DNA from 2 places in the Nonomuraea sp. NPDC003707 genome. Region 1 is predicted to be linked to the other one. Evidence: predicted binding sites of a transcription regulator. Region 1 holds the regulator's gene; the other holds the start of a gene.
What was found. Region 1 encodes HrcA, which represses chaperone genes, less so after heat shock. Its sites were predicted from a motif close to TTGGCACTCTCNNNNNGAGAGTGCCAA; they were not measured.
Positions count from the first base shown of each region.

Region 2: a site for HrcA is predicted at 2,292-2,318, ahead of groES (co-chaperone GroES). Genes of this name have one in related genera too.

Region 1 covers NZ_JBSFNK010000006.1:254,292-260,228, forward strand. Annotated here, with positions in the region: gene ACWDRB_RS18085 (16S rRNA (uracil(1498)-N(3))-methyltransferase) at 1-666, opposite strand, end outside; gene dnaJ (molecular chaperone DnaJ) at 668-1,807, opposite strand; gene hrcA (heat-inducible transcriptional repressor HrcA) at 1,819-2,832, opposite strand; gene ACWDRB_RS18100 (hypothetical protein) at 2,991-3,791, shown strand; gene ACWDRB_RS18105 (DUF3097 domain-containing protein) at 3,809-4,615, shown strand; gene ACWDRB_RS18110 (DUF4870 domain-containing protein) at 4,612-5,394, shown strand; gene hemW (radical SAM family heme chaperone HemW) at 5,391-5,937, opposite strand, start outside.
Region 2 covers NZ_JBSFNK010000005.1:568,865-574,801, reverse strand. Annotated here, with positions in the region: gene ACWDRB_RS16575 (hypothetical protein) at 1-715, opposite strand, end outside; gene ACWDRB_RS16570 (class I SAM-dependent methyltransferase) at 902-2,155, opposite strand; gene groES (co-chaperone GroES) at 2,408-2,719, shown strand; gene groL (chaperonin GroEL) at 2,793-4,412, shown strand; gene ACWDRB_RS16555 (sialidase family protein) at 4,483-5,691, opposite strand; gene ACWDRB_RS16550 (hypothetical protein) at 5,892-5,937, shown strand, end outside.

The sequences.
Region 1 (5,937 bases):
ACGCAGCACCGTGGGCCCCAGCAGCACGGACACCGCCCCTGCCGCCCGGAACCCGGCCAGTTCGTCGTCCGAGACGCCCCCTTCGGGCCCCACGACCACCACGATGTCGCCCGACGCGGGCAGCGCCACGCCGGACAGCGGCTCGGCCGCCTCCTCGTGCAGCACCAGCCCCAGCGCCGCACCCGCCAGCAGCTTGTCGACCTGCGCGGTGGTGGCGGGCTCGGTCACCTCGGGAAGGTGGAACCTGCGGGCCTGCTTGCCCGCCTCACGAGCCGTCGAGCGCCACTTGTGCAGCCCCTTGGCGACCTTGTCGCCCTTCCACTGGGTGATGCTGCGCGAGGCGGCCCAGGGCACGATGACGTCCACACCCGCCTCGGTCATCATCTCGACGGCCAGCTCGCCCCGATCGCCCTTGGGCAGCCCCTGGACGACGACCAGCCGCGGCCGCGGCGGCCCGACCTCGTAGCGGCGCAGCACGTCGAGCCTCAGCGCGTCCTTGAGGACCTCGCGTACGACGCACTCGGCGACCGCGCCGGCGCCGTCCGTCAGATCGAGCCGCTCGCCGGCCCGCAGGCGCCGTACGGAGGCCGCGTGGCGCCCCTCCGGGCCGCCGAGCGTCAGCTCGGGCCCGTCCAGCTCCTGCGACAGGAACACCGGGACGGTCACGTCACCTGCCGTTGAAGGCGTCGCGCAGCCGCGAGAAGAAGCCCTGCTGGCCGGGGGCGAACTTGCCCGGCGGCCGCTCCTCGCCCCGCTGCTTGGCCAGCTCGCGCAGCAGCTCCTCCTGCGCGGGCTCGAGGCGGGTCGGGGTCTCGACGTTGACGTGGATCAGCAGGTCGCCGCGGCCGGACTCGTTGAGCCGCTGCACGCCCCGCCCGAACATGGTGATGACCTGGCCCGACTGCGTGCCGGGGCGGACATCGACCTCCTCCGAGCCGTCGAGCGTCTCGACCGCCAGGATGGTGCCGAGCGCGGCCGCCGTCATCGGGATCTGCACGGTGCAGTGGAGGTCGTCGCCGCGCCGCTCGAAGATCTCGTGGGCACGCTCGACGATCTCGAGGAACAGGTCTCCGGGCGGGCCGCCGCCGGGGCCGACCTCGCCCTCGCCGGCGAGCTGGATGTGGGTGCCGTCCTCGACGCCCGCGGGGATGCGGACCTTGATCGTACGACGGGTGCGCACCCGGCCGTCGCCGGAGCACTCCTGGCAGGGGTGACGGATGATGGTGCCGAAACCGCCGCACTGCGGGCAGGGCCGCGAGGTCATGACCTGGCCCAGGAACGAGCGGGTGACCTGGGAGATCTCGCCGCGCCCGTTGCACATGTCGCAGGTGTCGGGGTGGGTGCCGGGCGCCGTGCCTGCCCCGTGGCAGACCTCGCAGAGCACGGCCGTGTCGACGACCAGCTCACGCGTGGTGCCGAACGCCGTCTCGCGCAGGTCGAGCTCGACCCGGATGGTGGCGTTGCGTCCCCTGCGGGCACGCGAGCGCGGGCCCCTGGCGCCGGCCGCGGTGCCGAAGAACGCGTCCATGATGTCGCTGAAGGGGAAGCCCGCTCCGAAGCCGCCGGCGCCCGCGCCTGCTCCGGCGCCGCCGAAGGGGTCGCCACCCAGGTCGTACATCTGGCGCTTGTTCGGGTCGGACAGCACCTCGTAGGCCTGCGTGATCTCCTTGAACCGCTCCTGGGTCTCAGGATCGGGGTTCACGTCGGGATGCAGCTCGCGGGCAAGTCGGCGATAAGCCTTCTTGATCTCGTCCTGACTGGCGTCACGGCGCACCCCGAGGGTGGCGTAATAGTCGCTGTTTGCCACTTATCGACCTCTTATGATGCAGCCAGGATCTGGCTGACGTAGCGTGCCACCGCGCGCACGGCTCCCATCGTCACTGGGTAGTCCATCCTCGTGGGCCCCAACACCCCGAGCCGGGCCAGTTGGTTGTCGCCTGAACCGTATCCGGTCGCGACTATGGATGTCCCCCGCAGATAGGGGTTTTCGGAGCCGATGCGCACGGTGAGCGCGGACGGTGTGTCTGCGGATGTCTCGCCGAGCAGCCTCATGAGCACGACCTGCTCCTCCAGCGCCTCGAGCACGTCGCGCAGGCCGATCGAGAAGTCGGCGCCCGCGAGGTTGGCCGCGCCGGCGAACACGATCTTCTCGTCGTGCCGCTCGACCAGTGTCTCCAGCAGCACCGACAGGATCGTCGCCACCACCGGGCGGTCTTCGAGAGGGAGCCGCTCGGGCAGGTCGGCGACCAGCTCGGGCACGTTGCTCAGGCCGCAGCCGTCGAGGCAGGCGTTGAGGACCGCGCGCAGGTGGGCGATGCGGGTGTCCTCCACCACCTCGGGCAGCTCGATGACGCGCTGCTCGACGCGGCCGGTGTTGGTGATCAGCACGAGCATGACCCGCCGGTCGTTCAGCGGCACCAGCTCGACGTGCCTGACCGTCGAACGCGTCAGCGTCGGGTATTGCACCACCGCCACCTGCCTGGTCAGCTGCGCGAGCAGCCGGACCGTGCGGGTGACCACGTCGTCGAGGTCGACCGCACCGGCCAGGAACGTCTCGATGGCCCTGCGCTCGGCCCCGGACAGGGGCTTGACCTGCGAGAGCCGGTCGACGAACAGCCGATAGCCCTTGTCGGTCGGCACTCGGCCGGCGCTGGTGTGGGGTTGGGTGATGTAGCCCTCCTCCTCCAGCGCGGCCATGTCGTTCCTGACCGTCGCCGGGGAGACTTTCAGGTTGTGGCGCTCGGCGAGCGCCTTGGAGCCCACCGGTTCGTTGGTGGACACGTAGTCTTCGACAATGGCGCGGAGCACCGCCAGCTTCCGATCGTCGAGCACGTGCTCACCTCCTGCCTCTGACATCCGAGGAACGCAACCATCTAGCACTCTGTGTTCCTGAGTGCCAAGTGTACGGCTCTCATCCACAAGGTGCGATAACACAAGGTCGCAACCAGGCTCCTAGCTTCTTACAAGCGGCAAGTACCACACTTGCCGACATGAGCGACAACTCCCCGCCTCCGCCGTACGGGCCCCAGCCCGGCTCCCAGCCGGGTTACGGCCCGCAGCCCGGGTCCCAGCCCGGCTATGGCCCTCAGCCCGGGTCGCAGCCCGGCTACGGTCAGCCACCGCCCCAGTACGGGCCGCCGCCGCAGTACGGGCCTCCGCCTCAGTACGGCCCGCCGCCCCAGTACGGCCCACTTCCTCAGTACGGACAGTACGGCCAACAACCCCAATTCCCCGCACGAATCGACTCGAAAGCCATCAAACCGCGACTTTGGTGGATCGGGCTCGTCTGGGGCATCGCCGTGGTCTGCACCATCGCAGGCGTCGTCCTGTTCGCCACGGGCATCGTCAGCAGCGTCAGCAACATAGCCCCCACCAGGACGTTCGCGTCCGGCGAAACCGTGACGGTGCCGATCGACCCGGCGAACAAACCCGCCGTCTACCTCTCCAGCGACACCGCCGTCCACTACGAGTGCCAGATCACCAACGGAGCCAGGCTCGCCAAGACCACGGGCACGCAGACGGTCACGGCCGGGTCCGTCAAGTGGGAGCAGATCCTCGTGATCAATGCGCCCACCAGGGGCGACTACCAGCTGTCCTGCACCACCCAGGAGCAGGCCGACGTGCGGTACGGCGTGGGCCGCGAGCTGACCTCGGCCGCGGGCGGCATCGCCGGCGGGGTGATGGCGCTCATCCTGATCCCCGGGGCGGGACTGCTCATCGCCATCGCCGGCACCATCATCGTGCTGGTCCGCCGCAGCGGCGCGCGCAAGCGCCTTGCGGTCGGCGGGTGATTTGCTACGGTCCCCGTGTGTACGAGGGCGATGTGCTGGCGGGGAATTGGCGGCGGCCGGGCAAGGGCAAGATCCCGAAAGTGCCGGCCGAGCTGGACCTCGTCGTGGAGGACGCAGACAGCGGCTTCTGCGGCGCGGTGGTGGCCTGTGACAAGGAGGCCGTCACGCTCGAAGACCGGTTCGGCAAACGCCGGCTGTTCCCGCTCGCGCCCGCCGCGTTCCTGCTGGAGGGCAAGCCCGTGACGCTGGTACGCCCGTCGGCGGCCCCCGCGGGGCCCAGGCGCAGCGCGTCGGGCTCGATCGCCGTGGAGGGGCTGCGGGCGAGGGTCGCCCGGGAGAGTCGCATCTACGTGGAGGGCGTGCACGACGCCGCCCTGGTGGAGAAGATCTGGGGCCATGACCTGCGGGTCGAGGGGGTCGTGGTCGAATACCTGGAGGGCGTGGACCATCTGCCGGCCATCGTGGCGGAGTTCGGCCCGGAGCCGGAGCGCCGGCTGGGGGTGCTGGTGGACCACCTCGTGCCCGGCTCCAAGGAGAGCAGGATCGCCGCCGAGATCACCTCGCCGGACGTGCTCGTCGTGGGGCATCCGTACATCGACATCTGGCAGGCGGTCAAGCCGTCCGTGCTGCGCATTCCCGCCTGGCCCGCGGTGCCGCGCGGAGTGCCGTGGAAAGAGGGCGTCATCGCCGCCCTGGGCTGGCGGATGGAGCCCGCGGAGGCGTGGCGGCGGATCCTCGGGGCCGTCTCCACGTACACAGACCTGGAGCCGGAACTGCTCGGCCGGGTCGAGGAACTGATCGACTTCGTTACGGAGGCATCATGAGCCAGGACCCGCCGCAACCGCCGCCGCCGGACGACGACGCCACCCGCTTCGTCCCCCCGTCGAGCATCCCGCCCAGCCAGGGCTCCGGCCCCCAGCAGCCCGGGTCGCAGCCCGGCGTTTACGGACAGCAGCCCGGCTCCGAGCCCCATTACGGCCAGCCGGGGTACGGGCAGCAGCCAGGATCCCAGCCCGGCTACGGCCAACCGGCGTACGGTCAACCCGGCTACGGACAGCCCGGTCCCGGCCAGCCCGGCTACGGACAGCCCGGTCCCGGCCAGCCCGGCTACGGACAACCCGGTCATGGCCAACCCGGTTATGGCCAGCCCGGCTACGGCCAGCAGTCCCAGGGTTACGGCCCTCCCCCGCCCGGTTACGGCTCCGCGCCGCAGCCGCCCGGCTACGGCTACGGATACGGCGCGCCCGGCGAGCCGTACGTCCCCGGCAGGTTCGGCCCCCGCCCGGGCACCGACGACACCACCATGGCGATGCTCTCGCACCTGCTCGGCCTGCTGGTCTCCTGGGTCGGCCCGCTGATCATCTACCTGATGAAGAAGGACGAGTCCCCCTACGTCAGGGATCAGGCGGCGGAGGCGCTCAACTTCCAGATCACGATGTTCATCGGCTACGTCATCTCGGGCATCCTGACGATCATCTTCATCGGCCTGCTCCTGCTGCCGGTCGTCTGGATCCTGTCCCTGATCTTCCACATCCAGGCCGCCATGGCCACCAACAAGGGCGAGCCGTACCGCTACCCGTTCGCCGTCCGCCTGATCACCTAGACCAGCAGATCCCTGATCAGCGCGTCGGCCAGCAGCCGTCCCTGGAGCGTGAGCACCATGAGGCCCGACCTGAACGGCCCGGGCTCCAGCAGGCCGCGCGCCAGCGCGCTCGCCACGGCCGGGCGCGCGTCCGGGGCCACCTCGGCCAGCGGGTAGCCGGACGAAAGCCGCAGCTCCAGCATCAGCCGCTCGGCCGCCCGGTCGTCGTCGCCGAGCACCTCGCGCGCGTGGGCGGGCGACGTGCCCGCCGCCAGCCGCTGGGCGTAGGCGGCCGGGTGCTTGACGTTCCACCAGCGGGTGCCGCCGACGTGGCTGTGGGCGCCGGGCCCGGCGGCCCACCAGTCGCCGCCGGTCCAGTAGAGCAGGTTGTGGCGGCAGCGGGCCCGGTCGGACGTGGCCCAGTTGGACACCTCGTACCAGTCGAACCCGGCCTGGGACAGCAGCTCGTCGGCGATCAGGTAGCGGTCGGCGGCCACGTCGTCGTCGGGCATGGGCAGCTCGCCGCGCCGGATCCTGGCCGCCAGCCTGGTGCCCTCCTCGACG
Region 2 (5,937 bases), on a different contig from region 1:
CGGCCTCGACGAGCCGCGTGGTCAGCCGCTGGTCCGTCTCGTCCATCCGGACCGCGAGCTGCTTGTCCTGGGCGCTCAGCCGGGCGGTGAGGTGCTCCGACAGGTCGCCGACCGCGACCTCGACCCGGTCGGTGCGGGTGGTCAGGTCGGCCATCGACTTGTCGAGCCTGGTGAAGCGGCTCGCGGCGGCCTCCATGCTGCTGTTGAGCGTGGCCAGCGTGGCGGCGAAGTCGGACATCCCCTTCGTGAGGCCGTCCGTGCTGTCGAGCACCGTCTGCAGGCGGGTGAGCGCCTCGTCCACGCCCTCGCCCATGGTGCCCAGGTCGGCCCGCAGGCCGGGCAGGTCGGCCACCGGGGCGACGCGGGCGTCCACGTCTCCGATCCGCTCCCCGACGGCGTCCACGTGGTCGCGTACCGCCTCGACGTGCTGAGCCAGCCCCTCCGCCCACATCGGCGGCTTGGCGGTGATGTCGTCGAGCCGCCCGCTGACCGCCTGCAGCGTGCCGCTGAGGCCGCCGAGCTCGCGCTCGCGGACCTCGCGCAGCAGCCACTCCATGCCTTCGAGCCGCTGGCGGATCTCGTCCAGCACGGCCCCCTGCGTGCGCTGCTCGTACACATGATCCTGCGAGGCGCGCGCCAGCAGGTCCCGCATCCTCTCGGAGATGCCGGACTGGCCTCCTGCCTGGAGAAGGGTGGTGTGGTTGGAATGGTCCACCGAAAGCTCCTTTGGCTCGCCGACGGTCTGCCGCGCAGCGGTGGGATATAGGTCGATTTTCAGATGAACGAGCGGGAACGCGGAAAACCGCATCAGGGGAGAACTCCCGTCCGCCCACCTTAGCCTCTCGATCAAGGTCCGTCAGGGGCGAAGAGAAAGATCGAGGTTAACGGCAGAATGACCGGTTCAGGCAGGTGGAGAGGTGTCGCAGATGATGACCGATGGCTTATCGATGATTCGGGTAAGGATGATAGTTGCCGATTTTTCGCCATTTAGACGGAGATCTGAGCGGAGGCGCTCGATGTCGACGGCGGAGCCACGCTTCTTGATGGTGACATTTCCGACTTGTCGCTCACGGAGGGCGGCGCGCAGCTTTTTCCCTGAAAAGGGGAGAACGTCCTCTACTTCATATCTGGCCGCCCATGGGGTGTCGATCGGGTCGTCACCGGTGATGTAGGCGATCATCGGGTCGGGCAGGCGTCCGTTCACGATTTCCGACACCTCGCCCACGAGGTGTGCCCGGATGGCCGCGCCGTCCGGCTCGTAGACGTACCTGCCGACCGGGCCGACGGCGGCCTCGGCGCCCGTGGCGGTCAGTGTGTGGCCGCCGGGCAGCAGGGTGGCGCGGCGCCCTGCTCCCTCCTGGCCGGTCCAGAGGGCGGCCTCCTTGACCTCGCCCTTGTACGAGACCCACTCGGCCTCGGCGCCTCCGGGGATGAACTCGTACGGGATGCCCGGGGCGACCTTGACGCACGCCCGGAAGGCTCTGGAGACCAGGTCGAGCACCACCGGCCAGGGCGGGGAGTAGGCCATGGGGTCGAACGTCCTGCCCCGGCCCGTCCGCCTGGCCGGGTCGGCGAAGAGCACGTCGTACTCCTCCGGCCGGACCTCGGCCGCGTCCCCCACCGACACCGTCACCCTGTCGGCCAGGCCGAGCGCGTCGGCGTTGGCCCTGGCCACGGCGACGGTCAGCGGGTCGGTGTCCACGGCGGCCACGGTGCAGCCGGCGCGGGCCAGCGCGAGGAAGTCGCCGCCGACGCCGCAGCAGGCGTCCACGACCCTCAGCCCACGCCTGAGCCCGTGCGGGGGTGCGTCCGGTCCGTGCAGGGGTGCTTCCGCGACGCCGAGCCCGTGCGGGGGCGCGTCCGCTTGTGCCTCGGCGGTCAGGCGGTGGGCGCGGTGCTCGGCGACCTCCGTCCGCGTGGACTGCTCCAGGCCGTGCGGCGTGAAGTACATCCGCCCGGCGTCCTCGCCGAACTTGGCCCTGGCGCGCTCCCGCAGCCCCGCCTGGGTGAGCGCCGCGGAGGTCAGCGCGGCGTCGTACGTCTTGCGCAGCCTCGTGGCGGCGGCCACCGGATCCGTGCCCACCAACTCCACGGCCTCCGCGAGCGCGCGCTGCCCGCGCGGTGTCAGCAGCTCGTCGAAGGCGTCAAGGTCCACATCACCCGACGTTAGTGCCACGTCCGACCCGGTCGGACCATGGGCGTACGGTATCCAGAGGGGGCGGATTCGGTCTGATCGCTCTCAGCAGACGCGTTCGTGTTGACTGTCAAGCCCCTCTTGCATATGTTTCCTGTTGGCACTCTCCCCTTGAGAGTGCCAACGTGCGACGAGGCAGGTCTGACACCCGCGACGGCAGGCCCAGCTGGTCGCCTCTTCTAGATCATTCAAATCTGAAGGGGAGGTCCGATCGTGACGACCGCCACCAAGGTTCCCGTTAAGCCGCTCGGCGACCGCATTGTGGTTCAGCCGCTTGAGGCCGAGCAGACCACCGCTTCCGGCCTGGTCATCCCGGACACCGCCAAGGAGAAGCCGCAAGAGGGCAAGGTCCTCGCGGTGGGCCCCGGCAACTGGGATGAGGACGGCGACAAGCGGATTCCGCTCGACGTCTCTGAGGGCGACATTGTCCTCTACAGCAAGTACGGCGGCACTGAGGTCAAGTACGGCGGCGAGGAGTACCTCGTGCTCTCCGCCCGCGACGTTCTCGCGATCATCGAGAAGTAAGCCGGATGTGTCGAGCCCCGGGCGCTCTTGAGGGCGGCCGGGGCTTTCGACGCTAGGAGAGGACTTTCAAACAATGGCGAAGATCCTGGAGTTCGACGAGGATGCCCGCCGCGCGCTCGAGCGCGGTGTGAACGCCCTCGCCGACGCCGTGAAGGTAACCCTCGGCCCGCGCGGCCGCAACGTCGTCATCGACAAGAAGTTCGGTGCGCCGACGATCACGAACGACGGTGTGACCATCGCTCGTGAGATCGAGCTGGAAGAGCGCTACGAAAACCTCGGCGCCCAGCTCGCCAAGGAAGTTGCCACCAAGACCAACGACATCGCGGGTGACGGCACCACCACCGCCACCGTGCTGGCCCAGGCCATGGTCCGCGAGGGCCTGCGCAACGTGGCCGCCGGCGCCTCGCCGCTGTCGCTCAAGCGCGGCATCGACAAGGCCGCCAAGGCGATCAGCGACAAGCTGCTCGACAGCGCCCGCGAGGTCGCCGACAAGAAGGAGATCGCCAACGTCGCGACGATCTCCGCCCAGGACGCGCAGATCGGCGACCTGATCGCCGAGGCGTTCGACAAGGTGGGCAAGGACGGTGTCCTCACCGTCGAAGAGTCCAACGCCATGGGCATGGAGCTCGAGTTCACCGAGGGCATGCAGTTCGACAAGGGCTACGTGTCGCAGTACATGGTGACCGACCCCGAGCGGATGGAGTCCGTCCTCGAGGACGCCTACATCCTGATCACCCAGGGCAAGATCGCCTCCATCGCGGACTTCCTGCCGCTGCTGGAGCAGATCGCCCAGACGAAGAAGCCGCTGCTCGTGATCGCCGAGGACGTCGAGGGCGAGGCCCTGGCCGTCCTGGTCACCAACAAGATCCGCGGCACCTTCACCTCCGTGGCCGTCAAGGCCCCGGGCTTCGGCGACCGCCGCAAGGCCATGCTGCAGGACATCGCCACCCTCACCGGTGGCCAGGTCGTCAGCGAGGAGGTCGGCCTCAAGCTGGAGCACGTCGGTCTCGAGGTGCTCGGCACGGCCCGCCGCGTCGTCGTCACGAAGGACAACACCACCATCGTCGACGGCGCCGGTGACCCGCAGGCCATCGAGGACCGCGTCAAGGAGATCAAGCTCGCCATCGAGCAGTCCGACTCCGACTGGGACCGCGAGAAGCTGCAGGAGCGCCTGGCCAAGCTCGCCGGCGGTGTGTGCGTGCTGCGCGTCGGCGCCGCCACCGAGGTGGAGCTGAAGGAGAAGAAGCACCGCCTCGAGGACGCGATCTCCGCGACGCGCGCCGCGATCGAGGAGGGCATCGTCTCCGGCGGTGGCTCCGCGCTGATCCACGTCTCCAAGACTCTCGACGACCTCGGCCTGACGGGCGACGAGGCCACGGGTGTCGGCGTCGTGCGCCGCGCCCTGGTCGAGCCGGCCCGCTGGATCGCCGAGAACGCCGGTCTCGAGGGCTACGTGGTGACGCACAAGGTCGCCGAGCTGGAGGCCGGCCACGGCCTCAACGCCGCGACCGGCGAATACGGCGACCTGATCGCGCAGGGCGTCATCGACCCGGTCAAGGTCACGCGTTCGGCCGTCCAGAACGCCGCGTCGATCGCGGGCATGCTCCTCACGACCGAGGCGCTCGTGGTGGACAAGCCCGAGGAGGAGGCCCCCGCCGCCGGCGCGGGCCACGGTCACGGCCACGGCCACTGACCCGGCTCTTCTCTCGCCACGGCCCGCACACCCGAAAGGGTTGCGGGCCGTTCGGCGTTCCGGGGACGGTTCAGCGCAGGCCGATCGCGCTCTCCCAGAACCAGTTCCAGCGGATCTCGTCCCGGAAGCGGTTCACGCCCGCCTCGTACAGGACGCCGATCGCGCCGTTGCCGAGGAGCGCCATGTCGGAATATCCGGCGTGGTCGCCGTCGATCCTCACCCCCGCGTTGTTGGTGGAGTTGTCATAGTTCCGCCAGGTCGCGCCCTCGTCGAAGGACGAGCGCACGTTCATGCCCACCGGGTTGTTGTCGGTCTTCGGCGTGGCGGGCGCGGAGAGCAGGATCCGGGTGTAGGGGGCCTTGTCCCGCTGGCGCAGCAGGGCCGGGTGGGTGGGCGGAGCGGTGACGGCGCCGTCGGCCCGGAAATCGCCGTCGAACGACTCGCCTCCGTCCGTGCTCACGCCCCGGGCCAGGCCGTGGACGGAGGCCTGGTCGTCGGGTACGGCGCCGTTGCGGGCGATCACGAGGATGCCGCCGTCGGTCCGCTCGACGAGGGTCTGCTCGCCCAGCTTCAGCACCGATTTGTCGTAGGTCGCGGTCGCGCCGATCTGCCAGGTCGCGCCGTGGTCGTCGCTGTAGATCAGCCGTACGCTCTGCGTGTCGCCCACACTGAAGTAGACGGGCACCACCAGGCGGCCGTTGTGGGCCGGTTGGGTCAGCTGGATGCCGTGCCCCGGCCCTGTGGCGAACCAGTCCCCGGCGCCCGCGGGCGCCTTGACGACGCCCGACAGGTCCTTCGGGCTCGACCAGGTGACGCCGTCGTCCGTGCTGACCTGGACCTTCGGTGTACGCGGCGTCGTCTGGGACGCGGTCGGCTCCGAGGTCGTGAACAGGAACACCGGCCCGCCGGAGTCGGCGACCACGGTCGCGTTCCCCTGCAGGGCCGCTCCGGCCGTACTGGGCAGGACGACCCTGCTCGCCTCCCAGGTGACGCCGTCGTCGGTCGAGCGCCGCATGACGACGTCGAACGCGCCGTGGTCGGCGCAGTTGTTCTTGTTGCGCCGCTCGGCGAAGGCGAGCAGCACGTCGTTCCTGGTCTTCACGACCGCCGGCAGCCGGTAGCAGGTGGCCCCCTGGGATCCGCTGGCCGGGATCGACTTCCACAGGGTCTGCTTGTGGAAGACGTACGTGGGGGCCTGCGCGGCCGCCGCGGGTGATGCGCTGAGGGCGACGGCCATGAGTGCTCCGGCTGCCGCAGTGAACGTCCGAAATGTACGCATCAATGCCTCCATTTACGCGTTCGCGGCCATGATCGTCTCATCGGTCGGTCCCCTGATCCACTGCCTCCTGAAGATCGGTGCCGCAGCTGTGGCGCGTAGGCGAGCTATTCTGTCAAAGAGCCAGAATATCCTGGCGTTTTGCCAGTAATCTACACAGCGTGATCGACCAATCACGCATGCCTCTGTCAAAGGATCCAGGCATGCAGAAACCACCTCCCGCCGTTTTCCCGATCTTCCGCTCTCGGA